DNA from 2 places in the Endozoicomonas sp. GU-1 genome. Region 2 is predicted to be linked to the other one. Evidence: riboswitches for the same ligand, from Rfam matches in the RefSeq annotation. Region 2 holds a riboswitch; the other holds the start of a gene.
The links. Region 2 has a riboswitch for thiamine pyrophosphate ahead of thiC (phosphomethylpyrimidine synthase ThiC). Riboswitches for the same ligand answer to the same signal wherever they lie in the genome.
Positions count from the first base shown of each region.

Region 1 (10,867 bases), 320 kb from region 2:
ATCGTGATTAAACTTCAGGTATTTACCACTCAGGGCAATAGCAACCCTGTCCACGCTATCGGGCATCGCACCCTCGGCTACGTTGAGAACGATCTTTGAGTCAGAATCAAGTCGGATTCTTCCCGTGGCCTTAATCAGGGGCTTATTATATTGATTTTGAAAAAAATTAAGTTTTGTTATGGTGATATAAGTGGTTCCTCCGGAGCCGTCAAAGTCAGCCACAACGGATCCCTGTTCAAACGATAACGTACCTTTATTCGTTACATTACCACTGCTGTTTATCACCCCAAGGGATGCGACCGCCCCCGTGTTATTGATAAAGTGCCCATCACTCCAGTAACTGCCTGCAGTCAGTGTTCCCTCATTGGTGGCGGTCAATGTACTTCCGGAAATATTCAGCCCCATAGCGACATTAACTGAGCCACCCGCTCTATTGGTAAAAGGGCCGTTGACATTCATATTGCCATTTATGTTGATTGAGCCAGCGTTATCGATGCCGACAGAATCATAATTTTCACTCACAGAGAGCATATTGTCTCGGACCATGACTTCTTCAGCCATCACCGGGGAAGCCAGGGCGGCTGCAAGCCCGGCCATGACAATGAATCTGAGTACTGGTTTTTTATACCTGTCCATGGGGCTTATATCCTTTTTCCGGAGTTAAACAACAGAGATTTCAATCCATTCGCTTTCTGTCGGCACGCTCAGGGAGGAATTTAAAAATGAGGTGGCTATCGCAAAAGCAGCCTTTACGATAGCCGGTGAAACCCATTCCGGATTAAAAATCCAGCATGTAGTCCTTGGTGTTGACCTGGGTTTTCAGCTCTCCAGTCGCTTGCAGATAGTCAGCAAATGCCTGATAACGGCCCGCATCCCTGGCAGCAGGTCGCAGATCAAAACGGGGAATGGTGTCAAACCAGGCGCGGCGGTTCAGTTCATTATCCAGCTTCTCCGGGCTGTAATCCCGGAAGATCTCCCAGGATTTTTCCGGGTTATTCACAATATATTGAGTGCCCAGTTCAATCGCCCTGAGAAAACGACGAATGGCGTCTTTATCGTGCTGCTTGCTGTTGGCGATAAAAATCAGTTCATCGTAAGGCGGGATATTGTTTTCCTCGTAATAGAACATACGGCCCTTACGCCCTTCAATCGCCAGCTGATTCAGTTCGAAGTTACGATACGCACCCATGATGGCATCCACCCGGCCGCTCATCAGGGAAGAGGAGAGGTTCCAGCCCACATTGACCAGTTTTACATCCCCGGCACCAAACCCGTAAGGTGCAAACAGCGTGTCCAGAATGGCATTCTCTATGCCGCCAATATTCAAACCAATGGTTTTACCCTTCATATCCTTCAGGGATTTGATCGGGCTGTCATCCAGAACCAGCAGGCCGTCCAGGGGGGTGGCCACCAGTGTTCCGGCCCAGGCAAGGGGAAGACCGTTGGCCACCCCGTGAATCATGCTGGGCTGATAGTAAACGGCAAGGTCCACCTTTTCCGCCGCCACCAGTTTGGGCGGAAGGTTGGGGTCTGCCGGTTCCTGAATAGTCACCGTCAGCCCCTGGTCTGCAAAGTAGCCATTCTGCCGGGCAATGATGATGGGGCCGTGATCCGGGTTGACAAACCATTCCAGCATCAGGGTCAGCTCTTTCAGCTCCCTGGCCGGTGCGGTGCTGGATACCTGACTGGCGCTGGCCTGCAGGCTGACGGACAGCAGCCACGCCATTGCCCATAAAAAAGTGTGTCGCATCAGTTTATTCATTTCTTATTCCTGGGAAGTCTCCGGTTGCCATGGAATGAGTCTGCGTAAAACACGGTCGGTGGTGTAGTAAAGGGTCACGGAACAGAAGGCCAGCACGGTGAGCGCAGCAAACATCTGGTCAGTCCAGAGTCGTGCATTGGCCTGAAGCATCAGGTAGCCAAGGCCAGCGCTGGAGCCAACCCACTCCCCGACAACGGCACCAATCGGTGCCACCACAACGGCTACCCGCAGCCCGGAAGCCAGGGCTGGCAGTGCCGCTGGCCAGCGAATATGCCGCAGAATGGCCAGCCGGTTGCCGCCCATGGTCTGGGCCATATCCAGCCAGCCCTGATGGGTATGGCGCAGTCCGTCATAACAACAGGTGGCCACGGGGAAAAAAATCACCAGAATGGTCATCACCACTTTCGACGTCAGGCCGTAACCAAACCAGAGCATCAATATCGGTGCGAGCGCAAAGACCGGAATGGCCTGGGTAATCAACAATGGCGGCAGGAGCCAGGGTCTTAACGCGGTAAAATAGACCAACACCAGCGCCAGAATAATGCCCAGCAGAACACCAAGTAACAGACCCAGCAGCATTTCACTGAGGGTAACCAGCGTGTGTTCCCACAGCAGGCTGGCATTTTCAACCATGCTGTTGGCCACTGCTAACGGACCGGGAAGGATGTAGGATGGCATCTCAAAGGCCATCACCAGGGTATGCCAGAGCACCAGCAGGCCAATAAGAACGACAAAGGGTTTGACGGAGTCTTTCATTATTTATGGCACTCCAGCCTGTTCATCAAACGACTCATGACGTAAACGATCCAGCAGTTTGGCCTGTAATCTCATCAGGTCATTATTTGCCAGTGAGCGGGGTGTCTTGCCCGGCGGCGTAATGGCATCCGTCAGTCGGGCCGGGTGCCCCCTCAGGTGATAAACCTCATGGCCAAGGCGCAGGGCTTCCAGGGGATCGTGGGTGATTAACAGCACCGTACGGTTCTGTAACAGCTCACAGGCCAGGTCCTGTAAATTGAGCCGGGTGATGGCATCCAGTGCGCCAAAAGGTTCGTCCATTAATACCAGTGGCCGGTTTTCCATCAGCGTCCTGGCCAGTGCTACCCGCTGGCGCTGACCACCGGACAGGTGCTGGGGAAGAACGTCGGCTTTTGCGCTCAGGCCTACCTTTTCCAGAATGGACATGGCCTGCTCCTGAACCTCGGCTGACAAGAGTGGACGACGGGTGAACACATCGGTCAGATTGCGACGCAGGCGTTGCCCCAGGGTGATATTGTCCAGTACCGAAAACCAGGGCAGCAGCAGGTCCTGCTGCGCCATCCAGGCGATTCGGTGATGAACCGAAAAGCCGTCCTGACTAACCACTTCCCCCGTTGTCTCGCCCGCAGGCAGACCGGCAATCAGACGCAGCAGACTGGTTTTGCCCACCCCGCTGCCGCCCAGAAGGCAGGTCCACTGGCCGCCTTTAAGGGTCAGGTTGAGATCGGTAAAAACACAGTGGTTGCCAAATCTCAGGCTGGCCTGGCGGATAATCACATCAAACATGCGTTGCGGTATTCTCTATGACCAGGTTCGGTAAAAGTGATGGACCGGGCCATGGCCAGAACCGATGTTCAGTTGGTCAGCATGGCCAATGGCACCGGCAATGTACTCCTTGGCAGAGCGGACGGCATCGATCAAAGGGTAATCCCTGGCCAGCAAGGCGGTGACAGCAGACGACAATGTACAGCCTGTCCCGTGGGTATTTCGGGTTGCCACCCAGGGAGACTGAAGTTGGTGCAGGGTGTTACCGTCATGGAACAGATCAACGGCCTGGTTATTGCCCTGGTCTGAGGTAAGGTGGCCGCCTTTGAGCAATACTGCACTGGCTCCCAGGGCCATCAACGGGTCAATCATGGCGACCATGGCTGCCAGTGACTCAGGTCGGGGGCAGTTCAGCAGCACCGCTGCTTCCGGCAGGTTGGGAGTAATCAGGGTGGCTTTGGGAATCAGTTTGCGACGCAGGTTATCGATGGCGGCTTCCTGAAGCAGAACATCACCGCTGGTGGCCACCATCACCGGGTCAACCACCAGGTATTTCGGCTGGTAATCACTGACCGCGCGGGCAACCGCATCAATCACTTCAGGCTGGCTCAGCATACCCACCTTGGCGGCAGAAATGTTCAGGTCGGAAAAGACCGAGTCCAGCTGCTCCCGGACAAAGGCGGGTGAGACATCAAAAATACCCTGAACACCCACCGTGTTCTGTGCGGTCAGCGCAGTGATCACACTGCAGCCATAGGCACCAAGGGCCGAGAAGGTTTTCAGGTCTGCCTGAATGCCGGCACCACCGCCACTGTCAGAGCCGGCAATGGTCAATGCGATGGGTGTAGAAGACATAAGCTCGCGCCGCTCCACAAGAGAAACTCCATATCATTAGGACTGGCGGGAACAACGGGCGGGGTGTTGCGGTTCCTGTCGAGGCAATAAACTGCATTGATTAACAGGCATGCACGATGGTCAGTACATCAGGGGTTTAGCAGCTCTCAGACCCGTCGGTTTCCTACGCCAGCATTATCTGGTTCAGGTTCAATGGGTGTATCTCAGTTCTGCCATTACTGGCAGAACACCCCAACCAACACTGGCGGAGTCTATGGGGTTTGCCACAGGCTGTCCAGCGATTGAGTGAATTGGTGCTTATCCGGTCTTACGGACCAACCAGAAATACAGCGAGTAGGGCAGGTGACGCAGAAGCGCCATGATGGCGGCAAACATGCGCGGGAAGCGAATCTCGAACTGCCGCCCCTTCATCCCCTGGACGATGACCTCCGCCGCTTTATCCACCTCCATCAGAAAAGGCATGGGGAACCGGTTCTTGCTGGTCAATGGTGTTTTGACAAAACCCGGGTTGATTATTTTGATATCAATACCCTTTCGCCAGAGCTCCGAGTTCAGGGATTCCGCCATATTGATTAACGCCGCCTTGCTGGCACCATAGCCAGCTGCTTTGGGCAGGCCTCGATAGCCTGCCAGCGACGCATTAATGGCAATCACCCCTTTACCCTGTTCTTTCATGGCAGCGATCAGTGGCTCAAGGCAGTGGCAGACACCCATCAGATTCAGTTCCATCTGTTGGCGCACCACATTGCTGGTAAATTCTGCTGCGGGCGAAGCGATATAGGTACCGGCATTCAAAATCGCCTGGTCAATGGCACCATGATTGGCAATGATGTTGTTGACCGCCTCATTCACGGCCGTTTGATCCGTCACATCCAGCGGATAGGGAACGATCCTGCCTGGCAGTGCATCTGATTGCCTGGCCAGCGCTGCCAGCCGTTCCTCATTTCGGGCACTGGCCGCTACGGTCACTCCTTCCCGGGCCAGGGCAATGGCAACGGCTTCGCCAATGCCCTGGCTGGCTCCGGTGATCCAGACCACCGGAGCATCAGAAGGCGCTATATCCTGAGTAGAGTTCATATCTGCTGCCTTTAAGTAGTTAACTACTTATGGTTCTTCTTCTGGCCCGGGTTTTTCAAAGGCGACCGTCAACGTACCCAGCTTGATCCCCCATTTGCTCATGGTGGCGACATTCAGTAGTACGCCATCTTCCTGCAGGAACATCCAGTCATCAAAGGTCACCACCCACTCCCGGCCACGGATGGGCAGACGCATCTGGTACTTGAAGTTAAAGGCATTGCCGGCACTGCGGCCAATGGCCTGGCCAACGATATCTCCGGCGGTGCCCAGGTACTGTCCGTCACCCATAATGTTGACCTTCCAGATACGGGTTGACTCGTTACCATCGGAATAGATGAAGCGTTCATCCAGAGTCAGTACACCGTCTTTGACGTCTCCGGTCATCAACACCTTGAACCGCTGTTGAACATTGCCAAACCGGTCCTGAAACATGCCCCAGGCAACGGTTTCCCCGGCAAAGTAGTGTTCAATTTTCAGACTTGGTTCACTAGCTGCATAATCTTCAATATTCATGGCTGAGCACCCCGTCAGCATAAACAGTAGGGTCAGGAGCCAGGCTCGTCCCGACGTCCAATCTTTTATTGTTGTTAACGCGACTCGCATCATGCGGCCTCCCCTGACACAGGTTTGGTGAGTTTGTAGAGGCAAACATCAATACTCCTGAATTGGAAACCGGTCGTGCAGTAATCCAGGTAAAACTGCCACAGGCGTTTAAAGCGCTGATCAAATCCGAGCTGTTCAATGGCAGGCCAGGCCGAAAGAAAAAGCCGTTTCCATTCATCCAGCGTTCTTGCATAGTCGAGACCGAAAGAGAGGGTATTGGTTATGGCCAAACCGGCCTTTTTGGCCTGATCTTTCATTACCCTGTCACTGGGCAACATGCCGCCCGGGAAGATGTAGCGCTGAATAAAGTCAACACCGCGGCGATACTCCTCGAAACGGTCGTCGTCAATCAGAATGGCCTGGATAACAGCGGAACCTCCGGGTTTCAGGCTGCGGTACAGTTTTTCAAAATAGACCGGCCAGTGCTCTTCGCCCACGGCCTCAATCATTTCGATGGAAACGATACGGTCATACTGCTCATGGATATCCCGGTAATCCGTAAGACTGAACTGATGGGACTGGTTGTCCGACATCTGTTGCGCATAGGCCAGCTGTTCCTGCGACAGTGTTATCCCTTGGTATGCGCCCTGGTGCCGCTGATTCAGTGCCCGGGCAAAGCCGCCCCAGCCGCAGCCTACCTCAAGCACGGAATGCCCCGGACGAAGCTCAAGCCAGTCAATAATGGTGTTGTACTTATTGCCCTGTGCGGTTTCCAGATCCTCATGCTCATCAAAATAGAGGGCACTTGAATAGGTCATGGTCGGGTCAAGCCATAGCTGGTAAAAGTCGTTGCCCAGGTCATAATGCGCGGCAATATTGCGACGGCTGCCGGAGCGGCTGTTGCGGCGTATTTTGTGCAACACCCGGTTAAACAGATTGCTGAACCAGTTGGCTGTCATCACCTCCTGCAGATTGTCTTCATTGGCCATGGCCCAGTCGGTCAGCGCTTTCAGGTCCGGAGAGCTCCAGTCGCCATTAATAAACGACTCAGACCAGCCCAGTAATCCCTGGCTGCCTTGCTGGAATAATCCCACCGGACTATGGATCTGCAGACAGGGGATGGGGGTGCCTGACCGGAACTGCCCCACCATCACACTTTCGTTGCCATCAATGCGCAGCTCAATTCTGCTCACCCCCGCCTTGACCAATCGCTTTTCCAGCCAGGAGAGTACATTTCTCAGCGCAGGAAACCAGGGTTTGCTGGTGATCTCCGTGGAGCTGGTCGAGTTCATATTTTCTTTCCCCTGTTCGCTGTGTTGTTCTGTGAAAAATATTTTGCTTTCTCACCGTTCATCGCGGCGTAGGATGCAAAATTTTTTTCTTTTGCTTTTGGCGTTTCTGCACGGGTATGGCTGAAAAAGAAATATCTTGGCGTGTGTGAGTAAATCGATATGCCCTTTAGCCAGAGCCGCAAGGCTTCCCAATGGATGGCCGCCATGACTTTCACGGTTTGCAGTGGCAGCAGCATGGTCTGTTTTACGATAAAACGATCGGTGATGGTTTTGCGCAGCCCTTTGAACACGGCAGTGAACAGCTTGCCGCTGGCATCGTTCAGGTTAATGGCAAGAGTAACCTTCTCTTTGGGGGGCTGGATCCGGAAATGGTAATAGCAGTCCATGGGAAAGAAAGGGGAAACATGCAGAGCTTTATCGGCCTGTTGTTGAATGGTTGGTTGAACAATCTGCCTGCTATGCTCTATCAGTCGTTTATCGTCCGGCTGATCTTCAGGCTGCTCTCCAGACTGTTCTCCAGACTCGACGGCCGCCACATAGGAGTGCCTTTCGCCAAAGGTATTGCTGACTTCATAGACGATGGCGGTCAGCTGTTGATCCCGATAGCAAAAGTATACCGCCAAAGGGTTGAAGGTGTAGCCAAACATCCGTGGATAACAAAGTAAGCTGACGTTATCCGGTGTCTCAATATTATAGTCGTGAAGCAACCGGTTGATCTGTTCCCGCAACGGTGTCTCTGAGCCATCACCATGATCACGGGGGTAGAAAGACACAACATTAAACCGGTTAAGGGAAAACAGGGAGAGCTGCTTATCCAACGCCTCAATGGTATCCAGATCCAGCAACCAGGAAGCCACCTGATAAGAAAACCGATGTTTCTTCGGTTTGAACCGGTGGTGCATCAGCTCGCCAACATAAATAGAAGAACCTGAGGAAGACTCCATTCTCAAGATTCCTGCTGCCGAGGCTCAGAGGATTCAAGTTGCGTGCTGTCAACACCCGGGTCAAAAAAGCTGCGGCCAAACAGATCCGGACGATGGAGCCGGTCATTTTCCCCTTTGACCTTCCAGGGGCGGCGAATGCCTCCAAGGCTCTCCGCGACAGCCAGGCCGGACTGTAGCCCATCTTCATGGAAACCATAGCCCATCCATGCACCACAATACCAGGTACGGTTTCTGCCCTGGAGTTTCCAGATTTTCTCCTGGGCTTCGATCGCGGCGCGATCAAACACGGGGTGGTCATACAGGTAGCAACCATGAATCAGATCGGTGGCCGGCTCCTGCTGGGGATTCAGCGTGACAAACAGTGGCGGACCGTCGAGATGCTGCAGATTATTCATCCAGTAGGTAACCGCTGGCCCCTGCTCATTGCCGGGGTCTGATGTATGTGAACCCAGATAGTTCCAGCTGGCCCAGGCCTTTTTGTTGTCAGGCATCAGTCGTTCATCGCTGTGCAGCAGAGCCTTGTTCCGTTGAAACGTAAAAGCGCCCAGCAAATGCTGTTCAAACTCGTCTGGCTCAGAAAGCAGGCTAAGCGTGGTGTCAGCATGGCAGGTCATGACAACATGGTCAAAATGCCAGTCTTTACCCTGGAAATCGGTCAATTGAACCCGGTCAGGGAACCGTTTTATTTTGCGGATACAGCGATTGGTGAGCGCCGATGTACCCAGCTCATCAATAATCCGCTGAACATACTCCCGACTGCCTCCTTTCACGGTTTGCCACTGAGGGCGATCCGACAGTTGCAGCAGACCATGGTTTGAGCAGAAGCGCAGAAAAGCCAAAGCCGGGTAGTCCAGTATTTTGTCCGCCGGTGTTGACCAGATAGCAGCGCCCATGGGAATCAGGTGATCATGAATAAACCGTTGACTGAAGCGCTCACGATGCAGCAGCTGGCCAAGGGTCAGGGAGGCATCTATGCCTTGTTCATGCTCAAGGCTGCCCATCCATTTTTCGCTGTTGCGATAGAAACGCAGAATATCAGCCAGCATTAGCCAGAAGCCCGGACGAAGCAAGTTGCTCTTCTGGGCAAATAGTCCGGAAAGATCAGTGCCAGCGTACTCAGTAGAGCCGTTGTTCAGAGAAACGGCAAAAGACATATCCGTAGGGACAAAAGGCACCTTCAGGTGTTTGAAAAAAGCGATCAGGTTTGGATAGGTTTTCTCATTAAAAACAATAAAGCCGGTATCGACGGGAATGGGCTTCTCATCGCCCACAGACACAGTATGGCTGTGGCCGCCGAAGCGATCATCCTTTTCAAATAAGGTAACGTTGTGTTGTTTGGAAAGTAGCCAGGCGCAGGAGAGTCCGCTAATACCGGAACCGACGACAGCTATGTTCATTCCTTTTGTGGACACAAATGAGACTCCCTGTTGATTTTATTCGCTATAAAAAAGGTTTGAGCGGCAATAAGTAATTCTTATCTACAAAAACCTTTCATCAGAGCAGTAAGGTACTATGCCAAAAAATTTACGAACAGAGTGTCGTAATGGTTCACCCATTTATATGGAAAATCAATCAATAATGTTTCAGCCACTGTAAAAAGAAGAGCATGAGTGCAAGCAGGCAAGTGGAGCATGACAAAAATGCTCTTAAACTATACGAGTTCGGGCTGGAGAGCCCCGGTATAGAATTCTCAAGAAGAATATTTCCCGCAGTTATTACTGCCTGCAGGGAGTTAAGACTATCATCAATTACCCCGATAACCCGACTAAGTAAATCACCAAATGAAATCATATATATTTTCTTGATTTCGGGCTGAGTAAAGCTTGAGGAATTGCCTGAAAAGCAAATTTCATGCTCTGATCATCGGGAAAGGGAGCGATCAATGGATGGTGTTGGGGGCATAAACGGACATAATAAATACCCTGTAGATGATAATACACAACCTGCCCAGGTGCCTACGGGCAAAACCAGATCCGGACGAAAAGTTCAAAAATTTAAAAATGCTTCCTGTCGCATGGCTCGTACATTTGCGAGGAAATTGGGGCATGAAAGCACCGGGTTTATGAGGGAGTTGGGGCATGAAAGCACGGGATTTATGAAGGAGTTGGGGCATGAAACCACGTGGTTTATGAGGGAGTTGGGGCATGAAACCACGTGGTTTATGAGGGAGTTGGGGCATGCAACCACGGAGAAAATGAGAGGCACAACCAGGCCTTTGCATTCGAGGAGAATCACCAAATCTTCGGAACGGCCTCGTCAGGTTCCGGGGTTACGAGGCAATCAACCTCAACCTCAACCTCAACCTCAGCAACAGCCAGTCAACAACAGTAGCAAGGTTGACCAGCCGGTAGCCAGAGACCCTCTTCGTGGGCAGTGGTTTGACTGGAGTGCCAAGCAATTTCAAGGCAAAGGGTATGCTCCCCATGTTGCCAAAACAATGGCCGATACGGTGTTATCCCAGTGTGGCTCTGATTATCGAGCAGTGGAAGTCATGGTAAACAGCACACCATTGAGCCCACAGGCCGCCTTCAGGCAAGAACAGCAGAAAAATTATCAGTGGGCAATGGGGCAATTTACCGCCAAAGGCTATGATCCTGATCATGCCCGCCAGGCCATTACCGATGCTCTGAGCATGGCAGGCACTAATCTGACGGATTTTCAGCGGTGGGTTGTTGCTACTCCTGATGTCCGTGGTAGCGCAGTGGCAAGCCCGGAATACATCAAAAACGAACTGCGTCCCTGGATGATTCAGGAGATTGAGAAAAAAGGCTTTGCTCCGGCAGAGGCGCAAGCCGTGGCGGATAATTTAATAGAACTGTCCACCGGGAATGTGGATGAACTGCGCCAATCTGTCCAGGAAATTCGGCCAAAAG
Region 1 is NZ_CP114771.1:4,628,032-4,638,898, forward strand. Features, by position in the region: gene O3276_RS19120 (hypothetical protein) at 1-636, opposite strand, end outside; gene O3276_RS19125 (ABC transporter substrate-binding protein) at 779-1,762, opposite strand; gene O3276_RS19130 (ABC transporter permease) at 1,766-2,518, opposite strand; gene O3276_RS19135 (ABC transporter ATP-binding protein) at 2,522-3,304, opposite strand; gene thiD (bifunctional hydroxymethylpyrimidine kinase/phosphomethylpyrimidine kinase) at 3,320-4,138, opposite strand; TPP riboswitch at 4,282-4,382, opposite strand; gene O3276_RS19145 (SDR family NAD(P)-dependent oxidoreductase) at 4,436-5,215, opposite strand; gene O3276_RS19150 (DUF3833 domain-containing protein) at 5,243-5,821, opposite strand; gene O3276_RS19155 (SAM-dependent methyltransferase) at 5,818-7,050, opposite strand; gene O3276_RS19160 (DUF1365 domain-containing protein) at 7,047-7,994, opposite strand; gene O3276_RS19165 (NAD(P)/FAD-dependent oxidoreductase) at 7,997-9,406, opposite strand; gene O3276_RS19170 (J domain-containing protein) at 10,189-10,867, shown strand, end outside.
Region 1: linked by a shared signal. The riboswitch ahead of thiD (bifunctional hydroxymethylpyrimidine kinase/phosphomethylpyrimidine kinase) and the one ahead of thiC (phosphomethylpyrimidine synthase ThiC) in region 2 are both predicted to bind thiamine pyrophosphate.

Region 2 (10,867 bases):
CGATCCATAATGGCATCAATAAAAACTGATTTCTGGTTATCCAGTCGCATCGACACAGTGTTTCTAATGCACCCGGATCAATCCCCCGACTGGCCGCATAATCAATATCCTCCACATAGGCGCTGGCCTGCTTGATTTTTGCCGCCTTCCTGAGTCGTTGCTGTTTGCGCTGCTTACGATCCAGAGTTTCAGCTGCAAGTAACAGGCTGAGACGATCTTCAAACGACAGTTTCATCTGGTCGAGTGTTTCAAACATACGGGACAAGGGGGCGAAAGGCATTCTCTGTCCTTGCTTTTGGGAACTCATTGATCAACAGCAGATTGATCAGGATTTTTTAAATGTTACAGCTGCCCTCAATGTACAGGGGCAAACTCTTCAGTGATGAAAATAGCACTGTCAGAAGACAGACATTAAGGGCCAAAACTGTTAATAAACTTGAAGTGCCTTACACGCTTGATTCGCTGACCTGTTTTCTGGCATTGGCTATTGAAGAGGGCTGGGCTGAGCAGAAAAATACTTGTCGACGGGCACATGGCTGCCAGATGACAGTAACCAAACTGTTTCTCAGACAGAGCTTACTAACGCCATTATCTGCTGTTGCAGAAGAACTTTACACGACAATATATGAACAACTGCAGCACCTGTTTACAACGTCGGTTTATGATCCATTCTATTTTGAGTTTAATGATCATAATGACCATCAACGCCAGCTGATTAATGGTTTTTTCGCTCACTGTTAGCTTGTTTTCTCTGGCAGTTTGAAACTGTACGGAGAATGGTTGGCCCAAGCCAGAAAAATCGGGCTGACAAAAAACGCTGCTGATGACAAAGCTTTTTTGTGGTCAGTATTCCTGACAGAAGCCGAAAAGCTTGAGTCCGTATTATTCGACGACCATCCAAAACGTACGAATAGCCATCCACTGATCCTGAAGCTGAAGAGCAGGATGGATGATTTCAAAAAATACACTGGACCATAAACAGCGGGGTGGTAACTCTAAAACAGCAGGGTTGGTCACATTTGAACAGCAGAGGTGGTCAGTTTGGACAGTGCCACTAGCCGGTGTGCTTCTGCAAGAGGCAAAGGCAGTAAAAGCTTTTTCTGCCAACTGCCAACTTGTAAAATTTGACTTGAGAGTGAATCACATAGGTGAGTAAGGAGGGAATTACAGCGCATAAAAAAAGGGCTTACATTACTGTAAACCCTTGTTTTATATGGAGCTCTTAACCGGAATTGAACCGGTGACCTCATCCTTACCAAGGATGCGCTCTACCGACTGAGCTATAAGAGCATGAATCTCAAAAAAGAACGAAAGAGATGCAATCTGGAGCGGGTAGCGGGAATCGAACCCGCATCATCAGCTTGGAAGGCTGAGGTTCTACCATTGAACTATACCCGCACAAACAAACTTCGTTTATGCAGAAGCTTCTGCGCACCCAACAAAGGATACAAGAGAAGCCAGCAGTCTCCAAGCATCAAGAATCAGTTTTTCGATTGACTTAACACAAGGAAGTGAAATCTGGTGGTGGGGGCTGGATTCGAACCAGCGAAGCTTTCGCGTCAGATTTACAGTCTGATCCCTTTGGCCACTCGGGAACCCCACCAGATGCTGCGCTATTTTATTCAGGAAGTTTTCTTTGTCAACCCGACTTTTCTTCACCTCAGCAACCTTGTTATTCGGTCACCTCTGCTTGTCGTCCTGGCTAACTGTCTCCCTGAGCAGCGAGGCGTATACTAGAGAAACTCTTGGTCCGTTGCAATGCTTTTACATCACTTTTTTCAGCGTATCATTCTTCTTGCAGGCCGTTCTTAAGGTTTTCAGTTCAGGAAACTGGTCAGTAGCCTCATCCCAGAATGACGTACTCAGCTTTTCTTCTACTGCGGCATCCATCTCAAGCCACCATTGCTCAGGAACTCTGGGCAGGGACTTGATCGCGACCTCATAGCCCGCATCCATTAAGCGACGGCTTACGGCTTTTGCAAATTCACTGCGGGAAAAGAGCCCCAACGAGATCCCATTGGTCAGTTCGCCCTGGGTAATCACAAAGCTGTCGATTCTCTGGGCCTGAAGTTCCCTTAACAGCCGTATTGCCGCATCCCTGCTGGCCAGTGGCGGTATATGAACCCAGTAATCCTGCTGCTGACTGCTTTCGTCTGCACGCTCTTTGCTGCTGACACCTACGGCAAACAGGCGCTGCTGCAACTCATCCACCTCGATCACATTGGCCAAAGGCCCGACGATCAGACATTCCTGGACGGTATCACCGGAATACAGCGAGGTTTCCAACGTTGGCTGAACTTCAGTCTCATTCCGCAGAGACTGAAGATAATCTTCCGTCTCAGTCAACAGAATCAGCCGCTCACCTGCGGCTTCAGTATAGGCACTATCACTCTCAGGCAGCCAGTAACCCACTCTGGACTCCTGCCATGAGCCCCAGGCAAAGTAACTGATATTGGCAAACACAAGAAAAATTACTGTCAAACGCATTTTATATAATGGAGTTACTCCCCTCCTGTTCGAAAGCAAGCGCCAGACCATCCATCACCAGCGCGGGATGATGGTAACACTCACCCAGATACGGCTGAATCAAGGTAGCATCGCCTCCGGTGAGATAAACCAGGCAGTCTTTGCCACAAGCCGTTTTATACTGCGCCTGTTGTGTATTAATCATGGCTACGGCCATCGCCAGAATACCGTTATTAATGCACCCGGCAGTGCTTGTTCCGGGCATTATCGTTGACGCTTCTGCTGCTACCATGGGAAGTTGTGCTGTCCTGGTATGCAGCATGCTCTTCATCAGGCCGACACCCGGTACAATATATCCACCCTGGTGGTTCCCACCGTCACTCAACAAATCAATGGTAATGGCAGTACCACAGCTCACCACCATTTTATTGCAGGGTTCTTTATTCTCTGCCCTGTCCAGATGATGGGCCGCCAGCATAGCCAGCCAGCGATCAACACCCAGACCGGGATAGGCAGCCTTCACGCCCCGGCACTGCTCTTTAACCTCGGCCTTTAACAGGGATACATTCAAGTGCTGATTAACCGCAGCGCTCAACTGCGCAAAATGCTCATCTCCGGAGACAATGGCAGCCCTGGCCGAATCGACCGGCCCAATTTGATCCAGCAGCTTGGGCAGTTCGTGTTGCCAGTCTTCGCTGTTGGCAAGAAAACCATGGGAGATGATATGGCCGCTATTCTGTAGCCGCCATTTTAATCGGCTATTGCCTGCATCCAGTTCCAGAATTCTCATGATGACTTGCTCTTTGTGAGTGTCGCGGCCTTTAATGAAACCTCACCGCCATTGAAAGTCATCATACCTTCACGGGTCTGCAATAACAGCCCACCATGACCATTCACCCCGGAAGCTACGCCGGACACCATTTTACCGGAAGCGTCCAGAACAACCTCCTGCCCGGCAAAAGCATCATAGCGCTCCCACTGGTCTTGGAAATGGCTGAAGCCCTGCTGACTGAAAAAATCCAGGGTACGGCACAACTCGTTGATCAACTCACTGGCTACCTGGTTTCGGCTCATTGTGGTACCACACACCCGCTGCATATCCACTGCGGGCTGGCTGATACTGTTGATCTGTTGCTGGCTCAGGGCAATATTGACGCCAATACCGATGATCACCTCGCAGTCTCCGGTGGGGTCTCCGTGCACTTCCAGCAGGATGCCACTCAGCTTGCGAAAACCGTCGGGGGAGTTCCACAGCAGATCATTAGGCCACTTCAGTTTGAGATCACCGCCACCGCTGCGTTCAAGTGCTTTCAGTACAGCCAGACCGACCGCCAGGCTCAGCCCTTCGAGGGATGCCATACCAGCACTGTAAAACCAACGTACAGACATGCTGATAGTCGAACCAAAGGGGTTATCCCAGGCTCTGCCCCGCCGACCACGACCGCTGGTCTGATATTCTGCCAGACACACCCCTTTTATTAACGGGCTGGCAACAGGAATCTCTCTGACCAGATCATTGGTAGACGCTGTTTTCAAACAGGTGTGGACAACCACCGACTTTCTGACGGATGGGGCCAGAGCATTGAGAATACGTTCACTATCCAGCAACTCAACTCCCGGGTGCAGCCTGTATCCCCGGCCTTTGACTGAATCAATTTGCAGGCCGAGCGTTTCCAGCATTTTCAGCTTTTTCCAGATCGCAGCGCGACTGATCCCCAACGCCTTGCCCAGCGCCTCACCGGAGTGGAAACCGCCATCAGCCAGAAGTTCTAATACCTTTTCCATTTATAGGAAATCCACATACCTGTCAGGAAACTGAACATTATATCAGGCCAGAGCATTAAGCGGACCCAATGCCTGATAGCTTCTCCCGGGAACTCTGCTCTATACTGCACCTTCTCCAACAAAAACAGATGGATCAGGGAAACCGCCGATGAGCATTTTCAAGTCCCACATCACCCGGATGAGTGCCTATTCTCCGCCACTTGAAGGCAGAGACCCTCATCACAATCTGCTGTTGGACTTTAATGAGAGAACGCTGCCCGTCAGTGAGCATGTTAAAAAGGCACTGATTGACTTTATCAATGATGATCGTCTGCAGGTGTACCCATCCTATGGCGACCTGACCCGGAAAATCGCTGACTATGCAGGCGTCGATGAACCCCAGGTCATGATCACTAATGGCTCTGACCAGGGCATTGATATTATTATCCGTGCGGCTTGCACAGAAGGTGATGACATCATCATCCCCGGCCCGACCTTTGCGATGTACCACCAGTGCGCCAATATTGAAAAGCTGAACATTGTTGAGCCAGACTATACGCGGCAATCCGGCTTTCCGGTTAACGCAGTATTGGACGCCATCACCGCAAAAACCCGGCTGATTGTCATTGCCAACCCGAACAACCCCAGCGGCACGCAAATCCAGCGTGAAGACATTCTGACCATTGCCAGGTCCGCACCCAATACCGCCCTGCTGGTTGATGAATGCTACTTTGAATACTCTCAGGCCACCGTGGCGGATGCGGTTATGGCATACCCGAATATTCTGGTCACACGCACCTTCTCTAAAACCTGGGGCCTGCCTTCCATTCGCCTGGGCTACGTGATCAGCCACCCTGACAACATCCGGGCGCTGCTGAATATCCGTGGCCCTTATGATGTTAACCAGTTTGCTGCCGTGGCCATCAATGCCGCCCTGGACCATCCGGAGTATACCCGTCAGTACGTCAGGGAAGTTATGGAGGCATCCAAGCCCTTGTTTGAGCAGTTCCTTGATCAACAGGCCATTCCCTATTGGCCCAGTGCGGCCAATTTCATCTGGGCATTTCCGGATAATCCTGAGGTCATTGAGTTGCACCTGCGCCAACATGGTATCCTTGTTCGCCCCAAGTCTGACCAGACCGGGCGAAAGGGTCTGAGAATAACACTGGGTGATATTGCCCAGACCCGGCAGCTGATCGAGAGGATTCAGGAGGGGCTTTCCATTGCGGGAGCCGCTTGACTGGCTATGGGCGCTTTACTGGCTAAGGGCTCTTTATTGGCTAAGGGCTCTTTATTGGCTGAAGGCTCTTCCAACTCCCGCACATCGTGCGTCATGCGCATTGGGCAGAAGTTTGGTCCGCACATGGAACAGAAACCCGCATCCTTGGCGCTGTCCTGGGGGAGGGTTTCGTCGTGGTAGGCTTTTGCGGTATCCGGATCCAGGGCCAGGTTAAACTGGTCCTCCCAGCGGAACTCAAAACGGGCACGGGACAGCGCATCATCCCTTAGTTGTGCCCCCGGATGACCTTTGGCGACATCTGCCGCATGGGCAGCAATTTTGTAGGCGATCAACCCCTGTTTCACATCCTCACGGTTGGGCAGGCCAAGGTGCTCTTTTGGTGTCACATAGCAGAGCATTGCACAACCAAACCAGCCAATCATTGCGGCACCGATCCCGGAAGTAATATGGTCATAGCCAGGGGCGATATCCGTCGTCAGAGGACCCAGTGTGTAAAAGGGTGCCTCGTGGCAATACTCCAGCTGTTTATCCATATTTTCCTGAATCAGGTGCATCGGTATATGCCCGGGCCCTTCAATCATCACCTGCACATCATGTGCCCAGGCTTTCTTTGTCAGTTCACCCAACGTTTTCAGTTCAGCAAACTGTGCTGCATCGTTGGCATCAGCCACCGATCCCGGGCGCAGCCCATCCCCTAATGAAAGGGTAATGTCGTATGCCTTGCATATCTCGCAGATCTCATCAAAGTGGTCATAGAGGAAGTTTTCGCTGTCATGCATTTCACACCACTGCCCGAGAATCCCACCACCCCTGGAAACAATACCGGTCACCCGATCAGTGGTCAGTTTCACATGGTCTCTCAACGTTCCGGCATGAATGGTGAAATAATCTACCCCCTGCTCTGCCTGCTCAATCAAGGTGTCTTTCATCACCTCCCAGTTAAGATCCGCTACCTTGCCGTTTACTTTCTCCAGCGTTTGATAAATAGGCACGGTGCCAATGGGTACCGGTGAGTTTCTGATAATCCACTCCCGGGTTTCATGGATATGTTTACCGGTGGAAAGATCCATCACTGTATCGGCCCCCCAGCGGGTTGCCCAGAGCAGTTTTTCAACTTCTTCCTCTATGGTAGACGTCACCGGTGAATTACCAATATTGGCATTAACCTTCACCAGAAAGTTACGGCCGATAATCATGGGCTCTGCTTCGGGATGGTTAATATTCGCGGGTATCACCGCACGACCGGATGCCACCTCTTGACGAACAAATTCGGGGGTTATCTTTGCTTCAGGCCTTCCCATGTTTTCCCTGATGGCGATATATTCCATCTCCGGTGTGATTATTCCCTGTCTGGCATAGTGGAGCTGAGTCACATTTCTTCCAGACAGGGCACATCGGACAGGGGCAGATGACTGAAAGCGCACCGGCTCAACCTGAATATCCTGTTTTCGTCGCAATGCATAGGTCGAAGACTGGGCACTCAACTCTTCGGAGTCTTCTCGTGCCCGTATCCATTCTGAACGGATAGGCGGCAGACCCTTAAGCAGATCCAGGCAGTATTCCGGATCAGTATAAGGACCGGATGTGTCGTACACCCGAACGGCAGATTCAGTGGATAACTGACTGTACTCCCCGCGTCTCTGCCCAATAGTTATTTCCCGCAGGCCCACACGAATATCATGGCGGCTGCCGGGAAGGTAAATTTTCCGTGAGGCAGGAAATGGACGACAGGCTTCTGCCAGAAGTGACTGACTGTCAGCAATTGGAGCACGCATCTGAATACCCTGAAGTTGAGAGTTACCGGCCATGAATATTCCTTATCTATTGTTATTGGTATGGCTTGCCGGTGTCTCAGGCCAGAGAAAAGGAATAGACGGTTTTGGCTAACTTGACTCATCAAGGTTAGCAAGAAGCTGCATGATTTAAAGCAAAACAATGCTTTCAGACATTCAAGGCATGGTTGGCCAAAAGCGTGATCAGCCAGCCACCAGATAGCAACCCGATACTCTCTTCTCTTGTTCCCTTCGCAGGTATTACCCTGAGCAGGTTCAACGAATTTGCTGCACATATCCGATAAAATGCAGCGATCTCAGCTTTCGCACTCCGACAAGATAGGAAGATTATAAAGGTGCCCCAACTGAAAAAGTAGTACCGGGTCAGGAATAATCCCCCTCCAGCTCTTTAAGCAACTTGCCCATATATTCCCTGAGGTATTCAGAATTCCGCTCTGCCATTCTGCGTCCGGCGGACGTCTGCATGGTGTCAGACAGCTTCAGCAACTTCACCTGGAAATGATCCAGCGCGTATTCGCGATCATCAAGGGCCCGGTGCTCTGCCAATGGGTCTTCGGGGTCGAACATTTTTCGCCGCAGCAGGCCCGATGTATAAAAAACCCGGGCCAGCCCGATAGCTCCCAGAGCCTCCATCCGATCCGCATCCTGAACCACTTTGGCTTCCATGGTCTCGGGCGCAATGCCCGCAGAATAGCTGTGACTGGCCACCGAGTGACAAACGTTATCAATCAACTCAGCAGGAAACCCCATATCCTCAAGGCAGGTTCTGGTCTTTAGGGCAGCCAGCGAAGAGGCCCTGGACCTCTCAGGATGATCTTTTGGCAACACCACAATATCGTGAAAGTAGCAGGCAGCGAGAACCACCAGTGGATTCACAGACACCTGCTCCAGATCTATGATCTGCTGCGCCGTTTTCCAGACCCGCTGAAAATGGGAAAAGTCATGGGAGTGGTCATCATGGTCGTGGTGCATGGATTGTAGCCAGGCGATAATTTTCTGCTCCCAGCTACTCAGGATGTCACTGCTGCTATTGCTCATGAGTTCAAAAAAGACTGTAAGTGGAGGGATAAATTTAAAAGAATGAAATTATTTATGGTGATTGTACTGTGGCTGCGGAATATTTTCAGCACATGATTTATATCGGTGACTGTATGCGGTAACGGGCAACCGTACAAGTACTCCACCCCTCAAAGCGATCAAGTGTCATCCCCAGTTGTTGCATAACGCCCTGGGCAAACTCATTAGTGGGGGTTGTATAAGAAATAATCTCTTCCATACCCAGTTGGTTAAACCCGAACTGAGTCACTGCCTCAACAGCTTCCAGCACCAGCCCCTGTCCGCGGTAAGCGGGTAAAAAGCGCCAGCTCATCTCAATATGCTTGCCATAGGGAGAAAAGCCACAATAGCCAATCAGCTGGTTATTCTCTTTGAATACCACCGCCCAGCGCGACCACCCCCATTTATCCAGTTCCGCCTGGTAGCGCCACAACTCGGTTTCTGCAAGGCTTCCGGGCTCTGTGGCCATGGCATCTGAGGCACCGGCAGGTGTTTCGCCCAGTAAGGCAGAGTACGCATCGACATCCTGTAACTGCCAGGTACGAAGTATCAGACGGGGCGTATCAGTAACAATCAGCACGGTAAAATAGTCTCCAGAAACTTTGCTCCAACAAAATAATTACTCCGCCATTTGGACAGTCAGATGATCTGAAAGTTCTCACTAATCAGATGACCCGATGAATGCAACTGACTGATTTATTGATACTAAATATCAAGAAAAGCAACTGCCTTCATCAGACCAGAGAACGCCAGTAGATCATCAGGCAAAACCTGAACCCAGATCACCTGATGATCAGGCAATAGCGAAGAGAGCCTGAAACTGCAACCTTTTACCAGCAGATGTTGATTTCACAGGCTGTGCAACTTCTTTCCCTATATTAGTGTGCGCAGATTGTCAAAAGTTCCCTGATTCTATAAACCGGAAACGGATGGCTAAATCCGGGCTCCATGCCTCCGCTATCGAAAGCAGCCTAAGTAGTTGGCCAAATGGAATCGTATATTTCTGGCTAAGTGGGCAGTTGCTATGCAAGGCGCAACGTAGGGAGCATAGCCGTAGCTATGTGACCGGAGTTGCAACGCCGCAGAGTGACTGACAACTTAGTCAGAAATATATGATTTCATTTGGTTAACTACTTATGCCCACCTCAAATCAGGCATTCCAATACCGTTAATATCCTGCTGGTAATGTTTTGCAAGTCCGGGACAGGGCTTTCGGAATGATCCGGGTCGGGTTAATTCCTGTACGACTGTGATAATAGTGTCGTCTTATGCAGGAAAAATCTGTGCTGTATACCGGCAAAACCGACTCGCCAATGAGACACTGCAATCCATTAAAAAAGCCTTACTGCACAGGCAGTTAGATGATGGAGAGACTTATAGGCACATCACTCTTGCCTTAACAGCAATGTAGAGTTATACCTGTTTTCAACCGCTGACAGGCAAAGGAACTGCCAGTAACTGGCGATATTAACCAGGGCGTGTATTTCGATTGTAAAGTGGAGAATAACAAGTGGCTATCGTTTCCATACCTGAGCCTGAAAAACAGATCACACTGGGCATCAGCTCCTGCCTTTTGGGCCATAAAGTGCGCTATAACGGTGGGCACAAACGCTCGTCTTTTTGTGTCAACACGCTGGATAAATTCTTCCACTTTGAGCCGGTCTGTCCTGAGATGGCTATCGGGCTGGGAACCCCCAGAGAGCCCATCCGACTGGTCGGCCAACTGGCTGAAGCATCACAAACTACCGGCCAAAGTTCATCGTCTGCGCCCGATAAGCAGTTGCAAATCCGGGTAGTCGGCACGGAAAATGCCAGCCTGGATGTAACGAATGCCCTGACGCAGTATGGTCATGATATGTCTGATCAGCTATCACACATTTGCGGCTATATTCTGATGCAGAAGTCCCCCAGCTGCGGCATGGCAAGGGTCAAGGTGTACCATGACAATGGCCACCCGCTGGGCGAAAGTGCACCGGGGGCCTATGCCAGGGCATTTATGGAGAGCAACCCGCTGCTGCCAATAGAAGAAGAAGGCAGGCTGCACGACCCGATACTCTGTGAAAATTTTTTCACCCGGGTTTACGCCTATGACCGTTGGCAGAAAACCGTGATGGCAGGGCCATCTTATGCCGCCCTGGTCGACTTTCACTCTACTCACAAGTACATGATCATGGCCCATTATCCTCAGGGGTATGAGTTACTGGGCCAAATCGTGGCCAAAGGCAGCAAAGCGAATCTGCATGAACTGCTGGAGGAGTACCTGCGCAACTTTATGAGCGCCCTGAAACGACGGGCCAATCGAAAATCTCACACCAATGCCATGATGCATATCCTCGGATATGTGAAAAAGAGCGTCGATGGCAAAGAGAGAAAGCAACTGCTGACGTTGATTGAAGAGTACCGTCAGGAAATGATCCCCCTTATTGCCCCCATGACCATGCTACGGCATTTCATAGACAATCATGGTAGTGTATATGTTCAACGACAAACCTACCTGACGCCTCACCCGGATCAGCTGGGCTTGCGCAACCGGATCTGATAATCAGTG
Region 2 is NZ_CP114771.1:4,307,674-4,318,540, reverse strand. Features, by position in the region: gene O3276_RS17835 (ATP-binding protein) at 1-280, opposite strand, end outside; gene O3276_RS25860 (ATP-binding protein) at 1-8, opposite strand, end outside; gene O3276_RS17830 (hypothetical protein) at 340-741, shown strand; gene O3276_RS17825 (hypothetical protein) at 781-978, shown strand; tRNA gene O3276_RS17820 (tRNA-Thr) at 1,215-1,290, opposite strand; tRNA gene O3276_RS17815 (tRNA-Gly) at 1,325-1,398, opposite strand; tRNA gene O3276_RS17810 (tRNA-Tyr) at 1,520-1,603, opposite strand; gene O3276_RS17805 (SPOR domain-containing protein) at 1,765-2,487, opposite strand; gene O3276_RS17800 (type III pantothenate kinase) at 2,489-3,256, opposite strand; gene birA (bifunctional biotin--[acetyl-CoA-carboxylase] ligase/biotin operon repressor BirA) at 3,253-4,251, opposite strand; gene O3276_RS17790 (pyridoxal phosphate-dependent aminotransferase) at 4,400-5,470, shown strand; gene thiC (phosphomethylpyrimidine synthase ThiC) at 5,437-7,278, opposite strand; TPP riboswitch at 7,473-7,586, opposite strand; gene O3276_RS17780 (phosphohydrolase) at 7,627-8,301, opposite strand; gene O3276_RS17775 (GNAT family N-acetyltransferase) at 8,399-8,899, opposite strand; gene O3276_RS17770 (YbgA family protein) at 9,830-10,858, shown strand.